DNA from 3 places in the Carboxydocella sp. JDF658 genome. Region 3 is predicted to be linked to each of the others. Evidence: a T-box and tRNA genes for the amino acid it is inferred to sense, from the RefSeq annotation. Region 3 holds a T-box; the other regions hold tRNA genes.
The links. A T-box is a leader RNA that pairs with one kind of tRNA and senses whether it is charged. The one in region 3 lies ahead of JDF658_RS07540 (valine--tRNA ligase), so its partner is inferred to be a tRNA-Val.
Positions count from the first base shown of each region.

Region 1: it has a tRNA-Val gene. The T-box ahead of JDF658_RS07540 (valine--tRNA ligase) is inferred to sense a tRNA for this amino acid. The anticodon was not compared.
Region 2: it has a tRNA-Val gene. The T-box ahead of JDF658_RS07540 (valine--tRNA ligase) is inferred to sense a tRNA for this amino acid. The anticodon was not compared.

Region 1 is NZ_BDLR01000037.1:12,716-19,229, forward strand. It holds gene JDF658_RS07290 (hypothetical protein) at 1-8, opposite strand, end outside; gene JDF658_RS07295 (hypothetical protein) at 96-287, opposite strand; tRNA gene JDF658_RS07300 (tRNA-Pro) at 793-869, shown strand; tRNA gene JDF658_RS07305 (tRNA-Glu) at 946-1,021, shown strand; tRNA gene JDF658_RS07310 (tRNA-Thr) at 1,026-1,101, shown strand; tRNA gene JDF658_RS07315 (tRNA-Tyr) at 1,112-1,197, shown strand; tRNA gene JDF658_RS07320 (tRNA-Gln) at 1,204-1,278, shown strand; tRNA gene JDF658_RS07325 (tRNA-Lys) at 1,288-1,363, shown strand; tRNA gene JDF658_RS07330 (tRNA-Leu) at 1,372-1,454, shown strand; tRNA gene JDF658_RS07335 (tRNA-Gly) at 1,469-1,543, shown strand; tRNA gene JDF658_RS07340 (tRNA-Arg) at 1,545-1,619, shown strand; tRNA gene JDF658_RS07345 (tRNA-Thr) at 1,627-1,702, shown strand; tRNA gene JDF658_RS07350 (tRNA-Ser) at 1,712-1,802, shown strand; tRNA gene JDF658_RS07355 (tRNA-Gly) at 1,812-1,885, shown strand; tRNA gene JDF658_RS07360 (tRNA-Met) at 1,893-1,968, shown strand; tRNA gene JDF658_RS07365 (tRNA-Val) at 1,974-2,050, shown strand; gene JDF658_RS07370 (hypothetical protein) at 2,194-2,892, shown strand; gene JDF658_RS07375 (NAD(+) synthase) at 3,039-4,994, shown strand; gene JDF658_RS07380 (sodium:alanine symporter family protein) at 5,141-6,514, shown strand, end outside.
Region 2 is NZ_BDLR01000034.1:20,986-27,499, reverse strand. It holds gene JDF658_RS07025 (PLP-dependent aspartate aminotransferase family protein) at 1-386, opposite strand, end outside; gene JDF658_RS07020 (PLP-dependent aspartate aminotransferase family protein) at 390-1,538, opposite strand; SAM riboswitch class I at 1,620-1,711, opposite strand; tRNA gene JDF658_RS07015 (tRNA-Glu) at 1,913-1,988, shown strand; tRNA gene JDF658_RS07010 (tRNA-Val) at 1,993-2,068, shown strand; tRNA gene JDF658_RS07005 (tRNA-Asp) at 2,074-2,152, shown strand; tRNA gene JDF658_RS07000 (tRNA-Gln) at 2,160-2,234, shown strand; tRNA gene JDF658_RS06995 (tRNA-Lys) at 2,245-2,320, shown strand; tRNA gene JDF658_RS06990 (tRNA-Gly) at 2,501-2,575, shown strand; tRNA gene JDF658_RS06985 (tRNA-Arg) at 2,584-2,660, shown strand; tRNA gene JDF658_RS06980 (tRNA-Trp) at 2,668-2,743, shown strand; tRNA gene JDF658_RS06975 (tRNA-Arg) at 2,767-2,843, shown strand; tRNA gene JDF658_RS06970 (tRNA-His) at 2,854-2,929, shown strand; gene ald (alanine dehydrogenase) at 3,024-4,154, opposite strand; gene JDF658_RS06960 (sigma-54-dependent Fis family transcriptional regulator) at 4,310-5,878, opposite strand; gene JDF658_RS06955 (tetratricopeptide repeat protein) at 5,889-6,514, opposite strand, start outside.
Region 3 is NZ_BDLR01000038.1:25,158-31,671, reverse strand. It holds gene JDF658_RS07540 (valine--tRNA ligase) at 1-1,347, opposite strand, end outside; T-box leader at 1,401-1,627, opposite strand; gene JDF658_RS07535 (Uma2 family endonuclease) at 1,715-2,266, shown strand; gene JDF658_RS07530 (LysE family transporter) at 2,259-2,894, shown strand; gene trmL (tRNA (uridine(34)/cytosine(34)/5-carboxymethylaminomethyluridine(34)-2'-O)-methyltransferase TrmL) at 2,895-3,356, opposite strand; gene JDF658_RS07520 (MTAP family purine nucleoside phosphorylase) at 3,349-4,197, opposite strand; gene JDF658_RS07515 (HPr family phosphocarrier protein) at 4,396-4,662, shown strand; gene JDF658_RS07510 (flavodoxin family protein) at 4,777-5,607, opposite strand; gene JDF658_RS14420 (hypothetical protein) at 5,660-5,863, opposite strand; gene JDF658_RS07505 (glycosyltransferase) at 5,948-6,514, shown strand, end outside.

The sequences.
Region 1 (6,514 bases), on a different contig from region 3:
GTTAACATTGGACAACCCTCCTCCACAAAAAAACCGAACCTCCCTGAGGCCCGGCCAGCTACCGGTCTCAGGACTTGAAAGTCTCCGGACTGGGTTTAACGGTATTTGGTTTCCCAGTTACTGCAATCTTCCCTAGTATCGATGATAATGAAGCGCTTGCAATGTCTGCATTTAATGTAGATTTTGGTACGTGCCCTTTGTGCAACGATTTTGCCACACATACAACGAACATCAGCCATTAAATGACTTACTTCCGCCCCTTCCTTGTGGGGAATAATACCTGCCACACCTTTCACCTCCTTCGCCAAAGAAAAAGACCGGTCAGGAGTTCCTGTCAGGAACTCCTGCCGGTCTCCGGACTCAAAGGTCTCTGGACTCTAGAATCACTATGAAGTTTTAAAATGAATAACAGGTTTGGTACGCATTTCATTTAAACGGATTAGAATAAACCTTTTGCAACGACGACATTTAATGATCAAGGTATTATCCACAACCTGACAGATCAGTTTACCACACTGACAATTGACATTGCCCATACAAAACTCACTTCCCTCCCCGGCAGTAAATCTTCGCTGACTTACCGCCTCTCCCAACCATAACCGCTGCAGGAGATTGTGGCCAATTTCACATTCGCGGCGCCGCTTGTTTGTGAAACTTTGTACGTATATTATTCTTCTTCGGTTGCAAAAATCCTGCTTATTGTCCTTCAATTTTTTAAATTTTCCTTCGAATTTATTCGACAAATTTTTTTGTTGACAACATGGGCATATCGGTGTATCATATTCTTTGCGACGGGGCGTAGCGCAGCTTGGTAGCGCACCTGCCTTGGGAGCAGGGGGTCGCAGGTTCGAATCCTGTCGCCCCGACCATCGCAATTCCAGGATATAATGCAAGAAAAAGTGTTGACAAACACGGAATGGTTGTGTAAAATACAGAAGTGCATATGGCCCCTTGGTCAAGTGGTCTAAGACACCGCCCTTTCACGGCGGTAACACGGGTTCGAATCCCGTAGGGGTCACCAGCCTGCCGGCGTAGCTCAACTGGTAGAGCAACTGACTTGTAATCAGTAGGTTGCGGGTTCAAGTCCTGTCGCCGGCTCCAGAATATCTATGGAGGAGTTCCCGAGTGGTCAAAGGGAGCAGACTGTAAATCTGCCGGCTGACGCCTTCGTAGGTTCGAATCCTACCTCCTCCACCATTTCGCTGGGGTGTAGCCAAGTGGTAAGGCAGCGGACTTTGACTCCGCCATGCGTTGGTTCGAATCCAGCCACCCCAGCCATTGTTTCATGAGCCATTAGCTCAGTCGGTAGAGCACCTGACTTTTAATCAGGGTGTCGCTGGTTCGAGTCCAGCATGGCTCACCATTATCCGCGCGGGTGTGGCGGAATTGGCAGACGCACTGGATTTAGGTTCCAGCGGGAAACCGTGGGGGTTCAAGTCCCTCCACCCGCACCAATTGTGGGCATTATGCGGAAGTGGCTCAGTGGTAGAGCATCGCCTTGCCAAGGCGAGGGTCGCGGGTTCGAATCCCGTCTTCCGCTCCAGGCGCCCGTAGCTCAGTGGATAGAGCGCAGGTCTCCGGAACCTGGTGCGTAGGTTCGATTCCTACCGGGCGCACCATCAGCTTGCCACTATAGCTCAGTAGGTAGAGCGCATCCTTGGTAAGGATGAGGTCACCGGTTCAATCCCGGTTAGTGGCTCCAGTTTAGCACGGAGAAGTACTCAAGTGGATCAAGAGGCAGCACTGGAAATGCTGTAGGGGGCGCAAGTCCCGCGTGGGTTCGAATCCCACCTTCTCCGCCAGTTTAAAATGCGGGTGTAGCTCAGTGGTAGAGCCCCAGCCTTCCAAGCTGGTTGCGTGGGTTCGATTCCCATCACCCGCTCCACTATCAACGCGGGGTAGAGCAGTTGGTAGCTCGTCGGGCTCATAACCCGAAGGTCGAGGGTTCAAGTCCCTCCCCCGCAACCAAACACGGGCGATTAGCTCAGTTGGTCAGAGCGCTTGCTTGACATGCAAGAGGTCACAGGTTCAAGTCCTGTATCGCCCACCATAAGTATGATGAAAACCGCTAGTTCAGGTTCGAACCTGATTAGCGGTTTTTTGTTTCATAGTACTGCTATTTATTTTTCTGTGCAGTCACAGTATAATGGAAATAGACAATTAATCCCTTTTAATACTTGAAAGGTGATAGCTATGGCTGGAATTCTTTTAAGTATTGACTGGGATTTTTTTGTGCCTGCCCGGCCGGAATGGCAGGTATCCTTGCGGGAAAGCGTCCGCAACCAGAATCAACTCTGGTATAAGCGGTATCTGGTAGCCAAACGCCAGGGCGAGGATTTAAGCAAAACTGTGGACGTTATCCCTTTCTATTATCTTTTTCCCTGCTATCTGCAAAAATATTTTTCTTATTCCCCTGATGCACTCTTGCTTGTGACCGATTCTCATAAATATTCTTACGAACTGGCCAGAGAAATGGATATCGAGTATGTGATCCTTTTTGATACCCATGCCGATTTAGGATATGGCGGGCTGGCTTCCCTGGATTATGAAGTCAATTGCGCCAACTGGCTGGGGAAGTTATTGCAGGAAAAAATTATTAAGCGGGCAACCATTGTTTACAGCCCCCACACCTTAGAAGACCCGGGCTGGTTTAGCGAACAAAATCGTACTTTCCCCATAGGTTACACCAGCCCCTTTCTTCTTCCATCACCGCTCCCGCTCTCAGCCATTCATATTTGTCGTTCGGGCGCCTGGACACCACCCTGGCTGGATCAAAAATTTGAAAAACTGGTCCGGACTTTTAAGTTACCGGTACAAAAACAGGATCTGCCTGCAAGGGTCTGGAAAACCTCTTTCACCCTTGCCGAACAAGTAGATGCTCTGATTTGTTAGGATTAATTTTGAGCTTTAAAACAGAGTTGTCCCAATGGTACACCTTGCGCCAGCGTGAGTATCAGGCAGTCATTTCTTTTACATTTGTCAGCCCCTAAAAAAAAGAGTAAAATTGAATTGTGATTTTGGTAAAAAGGATGGTTGAAATGCATACCTTTGGCTTTGTCCGAGTCGGGGCAGCTGTGCCCCGTTTGAAAGTGGCTGACATCGATTATAACCTGCAGCAAATAATTCAGTTAATCCAGGCGGCCGATCAGAATAACCTGGCCGTGCTGGCTTTTCCGGAGCTGTGTCTTACCGGTTATACCTGTGGCGATCTTTTCCTGCAGGGCCTGTTGCAGGATAAAGCCAGACAAGCCCTCCTGGCTCTGGCCCAGGCTACCAGGACCAACGAGGTAGTGGTTGTAGTTGGTTTGCCTCTAGTCATCAAGCACCGCCTGTTCAATTGCGCTGCTGTCCTGCAACGGGGCGAGATCCTGGGGATTGTCCCCAAGATCTATCTGGCCAATCAGAAGGAATTTTATGAGAAACGCTGGTTTTCTTCCGGTCAGGAGTTGATTAGGGAACTGTCCAATGTAGAACTAACGCCAGGATACCCTGTTCCTTTTGGACAGCTTTTATTTCACTCTCCCCAGTTAGGCTATACTCTGGGTGTGGAAATTTGCGAAGACCTCTGGGCCGTTATCCCGCCCAGTTCATTTCTGGCCGTTCAGGGGGCCAATTTACTCATCAATCTCTCAGCCAGCAATGAACTGGTAGCCAAAGCCGATTATCGCCGGGAGCTCATCCAGCAGCAAAGTGCCCGCTGCCTGGCCGGTTATCTCTACGTTTCTGCCGGCGTGCACGAGTCCACCACCGATACCGTTTTCGGCGGTGATTGCCTGCTGGCTGAAAATGGGGTGATTTTAGCCTCTGCTCCCCGTTTCCAGCGGGATAACCTGTTACTCTGGTCAGAAATTGATGTGGAACGCCTGAATTTAGAGCGCTTAGCCAATAAAACCTTTGCTGACAGCTGTCAACTGGTGACTCCGCCGGTACCAGCCCGCCAGGTAGAAATTCAGTATTACCGGGATTATGATTATACCAGTCAACCCTTACGGCGCCATATCTCTCCTCATCCCTTCATTCCCCAGGATAGCGGCGCCAGGGACCGGCGCTGTCAGGAGATTTTCCAAATTCAAGTGGCTGGTTTGGCCAGGCGCCTGGAGCATACCGGCGCCAAAACCGCTGTCCTTGGTATCTCCGGTGGCCTTGATTCCACCCTGGCTCTGCTGGTTACCTGCCAGGCCTTTGATTTGCTGGGTTATCCCCGCGAACAAGTCCTGGCGGTCACTATGCCCGGTTTTGGTACAACTGATACAACCTATACCAATGCCCTGCAGTTAATGCAGGCTCTGGCGGTAACCTGTAAGGAAATCGATATTAAACCCGCTTGTTTGCAGCACTTTCAGGATATCGGGCACGATCCAGCCCGGCATGATATTACCTATGAAAATGTTCAGGCGCGCGAACGCACTCAGATCCTGATGGATTTAGCTAATCAGCACGGAGGGCTGGTAGTCGGGACAGGGGATTTGTCAGAACTGGCTCTGGGCTGGGCTACCTATAACGGGGACCATATGAGTCATTATGCTGTCAATGCCGGGGTGCCCAAGACCCTGGTCAAATACCTGGTGGAATGGGTGGCCGAACATGCTGCCGACCCCGCCACCGCCGCCTGTTTACATCGCATTCTGGCCACTCCCATCAGTCCGGAGCTACTGCCTCCTGATGCCAGTGGCAATATCCAGCAAAAAACAGAAGACATCGTCGGACCCTATGAACTCCATGATTTTTTCCTTTACTATCTAGTTCGTTTTAATCTGCCGCCACGGAAAATCGCTTTCCTGGCTGATCAGGCTTTTACTGGTAGGTATGCTGGAGATGAAATCCGCAAGTGGCTAAAAGTCTTTTATCGCCGTTTTTTCAGTCAGCAATTTAAGCGCTCTTGTTTGCCTGATGGACCCAAGGTGGGTTCGGTCTCCCTCTCCCCCCGGGCCGACTGGCGTATGCCCAGTGACGCCCAGGTTAACTTATGGTTGAAGGAACTGGAAAATTTTTAAAAGGCCATTAAAGGCCTTTTTATTTTTTATCTTAATAATTGTCCGTGTATGGTGTATTCCCGGAAACAAGTTATTGAATTTTTCCGAAAATTATGTTACTATGTCCATGGTTGTTGCACAATACATATCAAAAAAGGAGGCTTTTTATGGCACAACTAGTCGACTTGCTCAACAGCTATGTCTGGAGCAAAGCCCTCATCTACCTCTGCCTGGGAGCAGGCATCTATTTCTCCCTGCGCATGCGCTTCTTCCAGGTCCGTCACATCAAGGACATGGTGAAATTGCTCCTTGGTGGTGGCAGCTCCGAACAAGGGGTATCTTCTTTCCAGGCCTTTGCTCTCTCCGTTTCTGGCCGGGTTGGTACCGGCAATATCGCCGGGGTTGCTACCGCCATCGCTTATGGTGGGCCTGGTGCAGTTTTCTGGATGTGGGCCATCGCCTTCCTGGGTGCCGGCTCGGCTTTCGTGGAATCAGCTCTGGCCCAGATTTATAAAGTAGAGAAAGATGGCCAATACCGGGGCGGTCCTGCCTACTACATCGAAAAAGGACTGGGTATGAAATGGTATGCTGTCACCTTCGCGGTAGCTACCGTGCTGGCTATGGGCTTCCTGTTGCCCGGTGTCCAGTCCAACAGTATTGCTGCCAGTATCCAGAACGCTTTTGGCGTCAGCCCGGCCATTACCGGTGCTGGTGTAGTGGCATTGCTGGGCCTGATTATCTTCGGTGGAGTCAAACGTATCAGCCGTGCCGCTGAATTGATCGTTCCTTTTATGGCAATCGGATATATATTAATGGCACTCATATTTATGGTTGTTAATATCACTGAAGTTCCCCATGTTTTTGCGCTGATTTTCAAAAATGCCTTCGGACTGGATCCCATGTTTGGCGGTATCCTGGGTTTGGCTGTTTCCTGGGGGGTAAAACGGGGTATCTACTCCAACGAAGCCGGTCAGGGTACTGGTCCCCAGGCAGCCGCTGCTGCTGAAGTTTCCCACCCGGCCAAACAGGGCTTTGTTCAGGCCTTCTCCGTATATGTGGATACTTTACTGGTCTGTTCTGCTACTGCTTTTATGATCTTGATTACCGGTAAATACAATGTCATCAATCCTGCCGGCGGCTTTATTGTCGAAAATCTGCCCGGAGTGGATATAGGTCCTGCTTATACCCAGAAAGCTGTGGAAACCCTCTTCCCCTCCATTGGTGCAGGTTTCGTAGCAGTTGCCCTGTTCTTCTTTGCTTTCACCACCTTGATGGCGTACTACTATATCGCTGAGACCAATATCGCCTATCTGTTTAAAAACAATAGCAAAATCGCTATAAACTTGCTGCGTTTCGCCCTGCTGGGCTCCACTTATTACGGTGCGGTCAAGACCGCTACCGTAGCCTGGGGCCTGGGTGATCTGGGCGTAGGTATCATGGCCTGGTTGAATGTCATCGCCATCCTGACCCTGCAAAAACCGGCACTGCTGGCATTGAAGGATTATGAAGAGCAAAAAGCTCTGGGCCTGGATCCGGTTTTC
Region 2 (6,514 bases), on a different contig from region 3:
TCCAGATCGGTAGTATCCACAAAATCAAATTCCACCCCATAGCGGGCAAAGAATTTGGTCAAAATCCTGTAAGTACCACCATAACAATCTTCCGTCACCAGTACATGCTCCCCGGTCGCGAATAAACAGAGAGCTGTAGAGATAGCCGCCATCCCGGAGCTGAAAGCAAAACCGTATTTACCCCCTTCCAGTCTGGCAATAGCCTGTTCCAGAGCTTCCCGGGTAGGGTTCTGGCCCCGGCTGTATTCATAGGGTTTGCGAGCAGGCAATTCCTCCTGGTCAAAGGTACTGGTGAGATAAACAGGGACATTTACGGCACCTGTATGTTTATCACCCCGCGGACCCGCATGAACGTAAAGACTTTTTTCCTTTAAATCGCGTTCCATTTTCTATACCTCCCCGCCTAGAGCTTGTTCCAGATCTGCCAGCAAATCTTCCAGATGCTCCAGGCCAACTGATAAGCGCAACAAACAATCAGTAATACCCCTATTCCTTCTCTCTGTTTCCGGGATATCCGCATGGGTCTGGGTTTCAGGATAAGTCAACAGCGATTCTACTCCGCCTAAGCTTTCCGCAAACGAAATAAGTCTGATTTTGCTTAAGACCTCTAATGCCAGCTCCTTTGATTCCACTTCAAAAGACACCATAGCTCCTGGCCCGCTGGCCTGAGCAAAATGCCACTCTCTTCCCGGATGCTCTGCCAGGCCAGGATACCAGACTTTTCTTACCCTCGGGTGTTTATTTAAATAAGAAGCTATTCCGGCTGCATTTTGCTCCTGACGTTCCAGCCGTACCGCCAGAGTCTTCAGGCCGCGCAGCAACAACCAGCTATCCTGTGGTCCCAGTATAGCTCCGCAGGCATTCTGATAAAAATACACCCGTTCCGCCAGCTCAGGGTCCTTGACTGCGACCAGGCCTGCAATCAAATCATTGTGCCCACCCAGATATTTGCTGGCACTATGAATAACGATATCCGCCCCCAGCAATAGGGGACGCTGGCGCAGGGGAGTCATAAAAGTATTATCTACTAGCAATAATAATTGATGCCGCTGGCAGAATTGGGCCAGGCGGGATAATGGATAGATTTTCATCAACGGATTAGTAGGGGTTTCAATAAATACCGCCTTTACATCCTGACCTGCATAGTTTTCCCAGTCCGCCTCGCTGGTATTACTGAAATCCAGATAGGTAAAGGCCAGTCCGAGAGGACGCAGGATCTGTTCAAACAGACGATAGGTACCGCCATATAAATCATCACAAACCAGGATTCTATCTCCTGGCTTAAATATTTGAAAGACTGCTGTCAAAGCCGCCATGCCGGAACTAAAGGCAAAACCTCTACACCCGCCCTCTAAAGCGGCAATAGCTTCTTCCAGCACCTGCCGGGTAGGGTTGCCGGAACGGGAATAGTCAAAACCGGTAGATTGCCCTGGGGCAGGATGAGCAAAAGTGGCCGTTTGATAGATAGGCATGGTAATACTGCCTGTCCCCTGATCCTTGCGAACCCCTAGCTGAGCCAGAATAGTTTCCAGCTGCATTTCCTTCTACCTCCTCCATTTACTTTATCCTTTTGGATAAGAAAAAAACCTGCCCAAGGCAGGTCTTGTTTGCACAAAACCGCCTTATCTACAGGAATTGGCACCAGGACGCTGGTTTACCAGCCGGTTGCCGGGTTTCATCGGGCCAGTCCCTCCACCACTCTTGATAAGGTCGTCTTCTTAATTTTAAGTTTTCCCATCGGATTTGTCAATAAAAGTTTCTGCAAAAATTTTTTGTACCGAGGAATATTCCATTGTATTTCGGAGAAAATATAAGAATGTCGGGAATAAACTATTAAAATCGAATCTACTTGCCATTGCAGAGTGGGCCGGAATGCGATAAACTATCAAATGTCGCTGACGAGTTCGGTAACGGCCCCTTGGTCAAGTGGTCTAAGACACCGCCCTTTCACGGCGGTAACACGGGTTCGAATCCCGTAGGGGTCACCATCATGGGCGATTAGCTCAGCTGGGAGAGCACCTGCCTTACAAGCAGGGGGTCGGCAGTTCGATCCTGTCATCGCCCACCATACGCGGAGCAGTGGTCTAGCCTGGTCTAGGATGCCTGCCTGTCACGCAGGAGGTCGCGGGTTCGAATCCCGTCTGCTCCGCCATCTCCGCTGGGGTGTAGCCAAGCGGTAAGGCAGCGGACTTTGACTCCGCCATGCGTTGGTTCGAATCCAGCCACCCCAGCCATTTCCAATGTGAGCCATTAGCTCAGTAGGTAGAGCACCTGACTTTTAATCAGGGTGTCGCTGGTTCGAGTCCAGCATGGCTCACCACTATTCGAAGTTCGAGGTGCGAGGTTCGAAATCGTCAGCTTGCTCATTGAGCTTGATTAGAAACGAGCAGTACAAGGAAGCTGGAGCGAGGCACCGGAGGCGTACTGGAGGTACGTCGAGGATGCCGCAGCGACAGCTGACGCAGTAATGCGAAGTTTATAATCAAGCGAACTATATAATGCGGAAGTGGCTCAGTGGTAGAGCATCGCCTTGCCAAGGCGAGGGTCGCGGGTTCGAATCCCGTCTTCCGCTCCATACAACATGCGCCCGTAGCTCAGCTGGATAGAGTAACAGACTACGAATCTGGTGGTCGCAGGTTCGAATCCTGCCGGGCGCGCCATTTATGTAGGGGAGTAGCTCAATTGGTAGAGCGGCGGTCTCCAAAACCGTAGGTTGCGGGTTCGAGTCCTGTCTCCCCTGCCATTTATTTTATTTGCATATAGACTGCGCCCGTAGCTCAGCTGGATAGAGCATCTGCCTTCTAAGCAGAGTGTCGCAGGTTCGAGTCCTGCCGGGCGCGCCATTTATTTATGGTGACCGTCGCCAAGTGGTTAAGGCACAGGGTTGTGGCCCCTGCATGCGTGGGTTCGACTCCCATCGGTCACCCCATATACGAAGTTCGAGGTTCGAAGTTGGAGGTTCGAACCTTTTTAATGCGAATCCTAAAGCCCCCATCCGCAGGGATGGGGGCTGTTATTTTTCATTAGAGTTGTACGCCAGGTAAGACTTCGGTCAAAGGTGTATAGGGCAGATCCAGAGCCTCAGCTACTGCCTGATAGGTCAGCTTACCATCGACAGTATTAACTCCACGGGCCAGAGGCTTGCTTTCCCGTACAGCTTTTTCCCAGCCTTTGTTGGCCAGTTCCAGAGCATACGGCAAGGTAACATTGGTCAGGGCAAAAGTAGAAGTTCGGGCCACAGCACCAGGCATGTTAGCTACAGCATAGTGAATCACACCGTGTTTTTCGTAAACCGGATCACTGTGAGTTGTTACCCGGTCAATAGTTTCTACTGAACCACCCTGGTCAATGGCTACGTCGACGATTACGGAACCGGGTTTCATTTGCTTGACCATTTCTTCGGTAACCAGTTTGGGCGCCCTTGCTCCCGGAATCAGAACCGCCCCGATGAGCAGGTCAGCAAAACGCACAGCCCGTTCGATGTTGTAGGAGTTAGACATCAGGGTTTTAATGCGGCCACCGAAAATATCATCCAGGTAACGGAGACGGTCAGCGCTCTTGTCGATGATGGTTACCTGAGCACCCATACCCATAGCCATCTTGGCAGCATTGGTACCTACCACACCGCCACCGATAATCACTACATCAGCAGCAGGTACCCCGGGCACACCGCCCAGCAGGATACCCTTGCCACCCTGGGGTTTTTCAAGGAAACGGGCACCGATTTGCACTGCCATCCGGCCGGCCACTTCAGACATGGGAGTCAAGAGGGGCAGGGTGTGGTTGTCCAGCTCAACGGTTTCGTAAGCAATGCCCACTACCTTCTTGGCCAGCAGGGCCCGGGTCAGTTCCGGTTCGGGAGCCAGATGCAGATAGGTGAACAAAACCTGGCCTTCTTTGAAAAGGTCATATTCCTGCGGCAGGGGCTCTTTTACCTTCATAATCATATCGGCAGCAGCAAATACTTCCTGAGGAGTGGCCAGAATTTCCGCCCCAGCAGCAATGTATTCTTCGTTGCTAATACCGCTGCCTACACCGGCATTGTTTTCAATTACTACCTTATGCCCGGCAGCTACCATTGCCTGAACACCTGCCGGAGTAATAGCAACCCGGTTTTCATTATTTTTAATCTCTCTGGGTACACCAATAATCATAAAAAACATACCTCCCTTGAATTTCTGCACCATCTACTATTGCAAAAATTGTGCCGATTTGTCGAATAGCTTATTAATAAGGTTCCCGGTTTCCATTCTTTTATTTTGGCAATATTAGTTTCCAATTATGGCAACGAAAATTGCCGATGGCAAGATTAGTTGCCATCGGCCAGCTGATATTTCTTGATTTTATTTTGCAAGGCAGTGTGAGATAGCCCTAGCGCTTTAGCCGCCTGGCGCCCACTTTTATACCGACTGAGGGCCTGACGAATAACTTCTTTCTCCACTTCAGCAACAATTTCAGCCAAAGTGCGCATTTCCCCAAAATTGTTTCTGGGAAGGGTTGAGCGCACTTCCTGATTTCTTTCCAGGAGTATATGCTGTTCCTGCAGACGCGGCCCCGCTGCCAGATTCATAGCCCTTTCAATTACATTTTCCAGCTCGCGGATATTGCCTGGCCAGTCATAACTCTCCAGCCGCTTCAGAGCCTGAGGTTCAATGCCCTGGACATTTTTGTCCAGGCGCTGGTTAAACTTTTCAATAAAGCTTTTCACCAGACCGGGGATATCTTCTTTTCTCTCGCGCAAGGGGGGCAAATATAGAGGGACAACATTTAAACGGTAGTAAAGGTCTTCCCGAAAACGTCCATTTCCAATCATTTCCTCCAGGTTGCGATGGGTAGCACAGATGATGCGGACATCTACCGGGATTTCCTCTTGCTCCCCAATTCTTCTCACTCTCCCTTCCTGCAATACTCGCAAAAGCTTGGCCTGCAGATGGGGAGATAGTTCACCGATTTCATCAAGAAAAAGGGTACCCTGATGTGCAAATTCGAATAGCCCCTGTTTACCGCCTTTTTTGGCCCCGGTAAAAGCTCCTTCGCCATAGCCAAACAATTCCGCCTCCAGCAGGGAGTCAGGCAGGGCAGCGCAGTTAATGGGGACAAAGGGCTTGCCCCGCCGCCGGCTGGCCATGTGGATGGCCCGGGCCAGCAGTTCCTTCCCCGTACCGCTCTCTCCCCTGATTAAGATAGTGGAATTGCCTCTGGCTACGGTCTGCGCCAAATCGATTAGGGGGCGCAAGGAGGGACTGGTCTTGAGAATATCTGCAAAAGTGGTCATTGGCGGCTGGGTTACCGAGTAAACCAGCTGTCTGACCTCACTCATATCCTTGATACTGGCTACCACCCCGATAACACGGCCCTTTTCATCTTTAATCGGACGCCCGGTAGTCAGGAAGTGCAATCTCCCCCGCCTGGTATTGAGAATCATTTCTTTATGGGAATAGGGCTGCCCATCCTGCAAGCATTTGAGCATGGGAATATCCGGGCTTAAAATTTCCGCTACCGGTCGGCCCAGAGCTTCCTGCCGCTTAATGCGGAAAATAGTTTCCGCTACCGGATTAATGGTTACGATTTTGCTCTCCTGATCGATAGCCAGAATACCATCACTGATGGAATCCAGCAAGGCCTGTAAGTGCCATTCCCGTTCCTGGTGGGGCATGCGCTCAATCAGTTCGACGTCCTTGACTCCTTCCACCTTATGCAATAGCAGGTTAATCCGGCTGAAATCCAGGCCCGTCGGCAGTTCCGCTTCCATAAACATAACATTGGGGGAAAGTTCAAGAGTAATGATGTTAACTTGTTGCAGGGAAAGCTCCCTGGCTATATCAGACAAAATCCCTACCCGATCCTGGTAGACAATGCGAAATCGCAGTATAGCCATAATTCCCCTCCTAGCAGGGTCGGCGATACTCTTCCGGCAATTCGGCAAGATAATTTAAAGCAAAGGCATCTTTAGGATTAAATTCCAGTGCCTTGTAGAAACATTTGGCAGCATCCTCCAACTGACCCCGCTTCTGATACACCAGGCCCAGGTTTGTCCATAAACCAGCATCCTTAGGTTGTTTAGCAATAGCCAACCAGAGATAATCTGCTGCTTTTTCCAGTTCTCCCTGGACAAAAAGACACATAGCCAGCTCATTGTAAGCGGAAATGAACCAGGGAGCCTGTTTTACTGTTTCGCTTAAAACAGCAATCGCTTTATCATATTCCTCTAGATAACGATACGCCAGCCCCAGGTAGTATTTTGCTTCCCACCAGTCGGGATATTTTTTTACCAGGGGTTGAAGCAGCAAAACTGCCTGCTTCAGCTTGCCCTGAGCCAGTGAAGCTCGCCCGCTTTTAAACTGGGATTCTACCAGTTCTATTCTATCGATATCATTGATTAATTGCTCAATCTCCGCCTCTACTTCTGCCGGCACTCCCAGCTCCCGGGCTTTTTGCCAGGCTTCTTTAGCCTCAGCCCAGTCGCCTAGATGACGATAAACAAACCCTAGACGGTACCAGGGCAAAGCCCAGT
Region 3 (6,514 bases):
TTCCAGGTTAGTGCTGCCACAGTGCGGACAGCTGGTGGGGTTTTCCTTGGCACAGATTTCTGCCCCACAATCCTGACAGTACCAGACGGGAATGCGGTGCCCCCACCAGAGCTGGCGGGAAATGCACCAGTCCCTGATGTTTTCCAGCCAGTTGATGTAGATTTTGGTGAAACGCTCCGGCACAAACCGCAGTTTCCCTTCCTGCACTACCTTGATGGCAGGTTCGGCCAGGGGCTTCATCTTGACAAACCACTGGGGTGAAACCATGGGTTCGATCACAGTATCACAGCGGTAGCAATGCCCAACGGCATGGGTATGGTCTTCCACTTTTACCAGGTAACCCTGGGCTTCCAGATCTTTGACTATCTGGGCCCGGCAGGCATAGCGTTCCATCCCCTGGTAAGGCCCGGCCTCTTCGTTCATCAAACCTTCTCTGGTCATGACAGTAATCTGGGGCAAATGGTGGCGCTGACCAATTTCAAAGTCATTCAGGTCATGGGCTGGCGTGATTTTCACCGCCCCGGTCCCAAATTCCTTTTCCACATATTCGTCAGCAATCACCGGAATTTCCCGACCCAGAATAGGCAGAATCAAGGTTTTGCCGATCAGGTGACGATAGCGCTCATCTTCCGGATGTACGGCTACGGCTACGTCCCCCAGCATGGTTTCGGGGCGGGTGGTGGCTACAATGATGCGTTCCTGGCTATCCTTGACCGGATAGGCAATGTGATAGAGCTTGCCGGCTGTCTCCTCGTGCTCCACTTCGATATCGGAAATGGTGGTCATGCACTTGGGACACCAGTTGATGATATAACTGCCCCGGTAAATGAGGCCTTTGTTATAGAGCTCCACAAACACATCCCTGACCGCTTTAGAGCAGCCTTCATCCATAGTAAAGCGTTCCCGCTGCCAGTCACAGGAAGCCCCCAGGCGGCGCAACTGTTTGGTAATGCGGTCACCATAAGTATTTTTCCAGTCCCAAACCCGTTCCAGAAATTTCTCCCGGCCCAGGTCATACTTGGACAAACCTTCTTTGGCCAGCTGTTCCTCCACTTTGGCCTGGGTAGCAATTCCGGCATGGTCAGTGCCCGGCATCCAGAGGGTATTGTAACCCTGCATCCGCTTCCAGCGGATGAGAATATCCTGCATGGTGTTATCCAGGGCATGGCCCATGTGCAGAGCCCCGGTCACATTGGGCGGGGGCATCACGATACTGAAAGGCTCTTTGTTTTTGTCAACCTCAGCATGAAAATAGCCCTTTTCCTCCCAGCGGGAATACCATTTGCTTTCCACTTCCTGGGGGTTATAGGTTGTAGGTAATTGGCCGCTTCTGGTTGCAGTGGTCATAATTGCTCTCCCCTCTATACGAATATGTTCTAAAAACAAAAGGCTCTTTCACCCCTAAGGGCGAAAGAGCCAGGCTTCCGCGGTACCACCTTAGTTTTTCCCTGCCGGAACAGCAGAGAAACCCTCTGCAGCTGTAACGGGCAGACCCGCTGCTGTCTACTTTTCTTCAACAGCAGAGCTCTGGGGCGACCTTCAGCGCATTCCCCCGGAAACCTTTCAGCCTGCGGGTTTCCTCTCTGTCGAGGTAGGCTCGCCTACTCCTCCCCATCATTGCCTTTCCCTGATTATGTACAATATTTTATGAAAAAGGAAATCTTTTGTCAACACACCCCAAAACGGGTATAATGAAAATGAGGGAGGGATGAGAATGGAACCGCAACAGGAAAAGCTATATACTGTTCAAGATTATCTGGACCTGGATGAAGGGGCACGGGTGGAACTGATCGGGGGCCGTTTTTATGCCATGGTTCCGGCTCCTTCGCGGCAGCATCAGAAGATTATTGGTAAACTCTTTTTAAATCTCGGTAATTACTTAACTAAAAAGGGCGGTCCCTGTGAGGTTTATCTTTCTCCCTTTGATGTTTATCTTTCCGAAAATGATGTAGTACAGCCTGACCTTACGGTAATCTGCGACCCAGCCAAATTAAGCAAACGCGGCTGTGAAGGTGCACCGGATCTGATCATTGAAGTAGTATCCCCTTCCAATGCCGCCATGGATTATGTGAAAAAACTTCACCTTTATCATCAGTTTAAGGTTAAAGAATACTGGATTGTCAACCCTCAAAGCCGCAAGCTAACCCGTTACCTGCTGAATGAGGACTACCAATATGGTGAGCCAGAAGTTTATACTGGCGGTACCATTACTTTCAGCCTTTTCCCCGATTTAGCCATTAACCTGGAGGAATTATTCGATGAATAGCTCTGAACTGTTTCTAACCTCCTTCCTGATCGGCTTTTCCGGAGCGATTATGCCCGGTCCCCTCTTGACCATGGTAATCAAAGAAAGCCTGAGCCGGGGCTGGCGTACCGCCCTGGCCCTGCCGGTCAGCCATGCTTTACTGGAGCTGGCCCTGTTAATAGGGTTATTGCTGGGGGTAGGCCAGCTGCTGGAACAAACACTGGTCAAAGGCATAATCGCCGTTATCGGCGGCCTGGTGCTGGCCTGGATGGGCTATGATATGCTGAAAAGCCAGCTTAATCCAGAACTGGCCGCCACGGTGGAAAGCAGCGCCCGAGTCAGACTCAGTCCCTGGCTGGCCGGCTCCTTAACTTCCGCCAGCAGCCCTTATTTCTGGCTCTGGTGGGCCACCATCGGCATGAGCTATATAGCCCTCAGCCGGCCTCTAGGCCCCTGGGGGATAGGCGCTTTTTATACCGGCCATATTGCTGCCGACCTGGTCTGGTATGGTGGGGTAATTCTGGCTCTCACCCATGGCCGGCGTTTACTGAGCCCGCGGCTTTATACCTGGATTATCCGCATCTGCGGTCTTTTCCTGATTTATATCAGCCTGACCTTTATCTATCAGGGCTGGGGCTGGTTACGCTAATTACTTTAAGCCGGCAAAATTGTTTTGCCGCAAAGCTTCATAAACTACTACCGCCACCGCATTGGAAAGATTGAGACTGCGGGCATCTTCCCGCATGGGCAGGCGAATGCGGTGATGGGGACGGGCTGCCAGCAATTCTGCCGGCAGCCCTTTGGTTTCCTTGCCAAAGAGGAGAAAATCCCCCGGCCGATAGCTGACTTCCGTATGCCAGACACTGCCCTTGGTGGTAGCCAGCCAGAGGGTTTTACCCCCGTGCACAGCCAGGAAATGCTCCAGGTTATCATAATGATGAACATCCAGCAGGTGCCAGTAATCCAGGCCCGCCCTTTTCAAGGAACGGTCATCCACGGAAAACCCCAGGGGATGAACCAGGTGCAGGCTAGCGCCGGTAGCAGCACAGGTACGGGCAATATTGCCGGTATTCTGGGGTATTTCCGGCTCGACCAGAACGATATTAAACATCCTTTTCCTCTCCTTGCATCTCCTTGAGCAAAGTCGGTTTGCGCAAATCAGCACAACCACACTCTCTGGCGGCAGGGGCTGCCGCCAGAGCTTCCAGTAATATGGCGCCTATACGCTGACTCTGGCCGTAGAACAGCTCCTTTAGCTCTTCATGCTCCCAATCCTTGATAATTCCTTCCGCATAATTGACCACCAGATCCACCCGGGCATAACAGGCGCCAATCTCCCGGGCCAGATACACCTCCGGACAGATGCTCTGTCCAATCACATCAGCCCCGGCCAGCTTTAAGAGCTGCACTTCCGCCGGGCTTTCAAAATGACGGCCATCAGTACAGGCATAGATAGAGCGATCAAACACCCGTCCGGCTGCGTATTTTTCCGCCGCCTGAACCAGTAGTCGACGCAATTCCGGACAGAGGGCCTGCCGCATTACCAGCAAATAACGGCCATCCAGTTCCACATCCTTGCGCATGGACTGGTCGATATAATCATTGGGTATTACTACATCCGCTGGCCGCAAGAGGTGATTGACTGACCCCACCCCTCCTTCGGCCAGCACTGTATGTACTCCAGCCTCCCGCAAGACCCAGAACACCTGGCGCGAAGCATCAGCCCGGCTCACTCCCCGCCGCCAGCCATGCATACGGCAGGTCAGCACTTTTTTCTCCCCCAGCTGGAAATAGGTAAAAGGCGGTGAACTGCCCCAGGGGGTAGCAAAAACCAGGTCTTCCGCAATAATCTCCAGGCCCGGCCAGGGCAAGTCCCGGGGAAAGGAGATGGAATTGGTACTGGAACCGCCAATTATAGCCCATTGTGCTACAGGTATATTAGCCAATCTGATTGCCTCCTTTGCTGGTAATTACCACTCAACTTATTATTTTAACCGTTCACCCCCAAAAAACAACCGTTTACCCCAAAATTTTTTCCGTTTACCCCCTTGTCAAACGTCGGTGAATGGTAGTAAAATAAAGGTGAACGGTAGATATTCCACCTTGAATGGTTGGGATAGATAGTGAGACCTACGCAGGGAGGGGTCGACATGGTTCAACAAACTGCCGCTGTGAAAAATCCTACCGGCTTGCACGCGCGGCCAGCCGCATTACTGATCCAGGCTGCCAGCCGTTTTAAAGCCGATATCCGACTGGCCAAAGGCGAAAAAGAGGTAGATGCCCGCAGCCTGATGGGCATCCTTACTTTAACCGCCCGGCCCGGTGATATTCTTACAGTGAAAGCTAGTGGTGAAGACGCAGCACAGGCCGTAGCAACCATCACAACTCTGGTCCAGTCTCCTTTAGATGAAATGTAAGCAGCAACAACCCAGCATTTATTTAACCAGACACCATTTACCCTAGCTTAAGGAGGCCTTGTCAAAAGACAAGGCCTCCTTTATTTCTAATCTCAAACCTCGAACTTCGTACCTCTATTTCCGCACCCACCAGTCCAGTCCCCGGTAGGGCTTTTGCACTTCCTTTAGCTGAACCCGGTTTTGCAGGAACTTCTGTTTCATTTCCACCAGCCAGTGATTGAAATGTTCCTTCAGCCCCTCAGGACTAAAACGGCTCTGCTGGCGGGACTCTCCCAGCTCCAGCCCTGCCTGACCTACAGTGCCGGTGCTCCCGCACAGCGGGCAAAGAAAAGCATCTGCCTGCTGCAGGCGAACATAGCCACTGCCGCAATCAGGACAGGCAAAAGGCGCCCGGGTAACTTCTCCTCCTGTTTGCAAAGCCCGGGCCAGCCGGTCCAGTTCCGCTACTACCTGCGGATTGGCCAATCCTTCTCCCGGCAAAGCGGCATGGACCAGCAAGCTTCCTACATGCTGGAAACGGAAAAGTTTGGGCAACATATCCACCACTTCCTGGGCATAGCCCATCCAGCCGGGAGCGCCATAGGTAGTAATAGTGACACAAGCCTTACCTGCATATTGTTCACTGTTGGCCCCCACTCCCAGCAAGCGGTCAGCAAATACCTTCAAGGAAGCATGGGGACCGAGGAAATAGACCGGAACTGCCAGCACGATGGCATCAGCCTGGCGGATTTCCTCCAGCACGAAATTAAGGTCATCAGGTAAGGGGCAGCTCTGCCCCGGTTCCAGGCATTTGTAACAGGCCCGGCAATATTCCAGTTTCAGCTCAGCCAGATTCAGCATCCGCTTTTCCACCTGAACCGGCAAACGGGATAAAATGTGTTTAACCATCAGTTCACTGTTGCCAAATCGCCGGGCAGTAGCTATAATTCCCAGCACTCTTTTCATGTTATTTCCCCCTTCTTCCCCTCTACCCAAACCGATGAATCTATCTCTCATTTTACTTCCGCTCCCGCTTGACCAGGTCGCATTCAACCATACCCTGGATACATTCATCACAGATGAATTCGCCGCATTCCTGACAGAGGCGAATATCCTCCGGATGCAAATCCAGACAGTCATAGCAGTAAGAGGTATCACAGTGTCGGCACAACAGGCCTTCTACCCCCTCCCGCTGACAGCGGTCACATACCGCAATCTTCATGTTTTCCCCCCTTAAACCTTCAGGCTGGTTACATTGCTATTATAGCACAGAACATGGTAAACTGGAAAGCGGAGGTGAAAAACCATGGCAACCCAACCGCGTATTCTTCTCTGTTCAGTTTCTATCGGCGCCGGCCATGACCTGGCCGCTCTGGCCATGGAGCAGGCTCTGGCCGAGCGCTTCCCCGGAGCAGTTTTTAAAACCATTGACACCTTCCGTTACATAAATCCTTTCTTGAATCAGGTAGTAAAAGGCAGCTATCTGGAAACCATCAAATTCACCCCTAAAGTCTGGGGCTATCTCTACCGTCAGGCTGAGGAAGGGGACAACTTCATCGACTTCAATTATATTTTGAATAAGCTTTTATCCCCCAAGCTGGCTAAGCTGGTGGAAGATTTTCGTCCTGACCTTATCATCGCTACCCATGCCTTCCCCTGTGGCATATTTTCGGTTTTAAAAGAAGAAGAAAAACTGGATATCCCTCTGATCGGGATTATTACCGATTATACTATCCACCCTTTCTGGCTCCACCCCCGGGTGGATCATTATGTCATCCCTAGCCCCCAACTGCTCAAGGTCATGCAAAAAAACGGCTTTACCGGCGAGCGGGTCTGGCCGCTGGGCATTCCGTTACGGCAGCAGTTTGCCCGA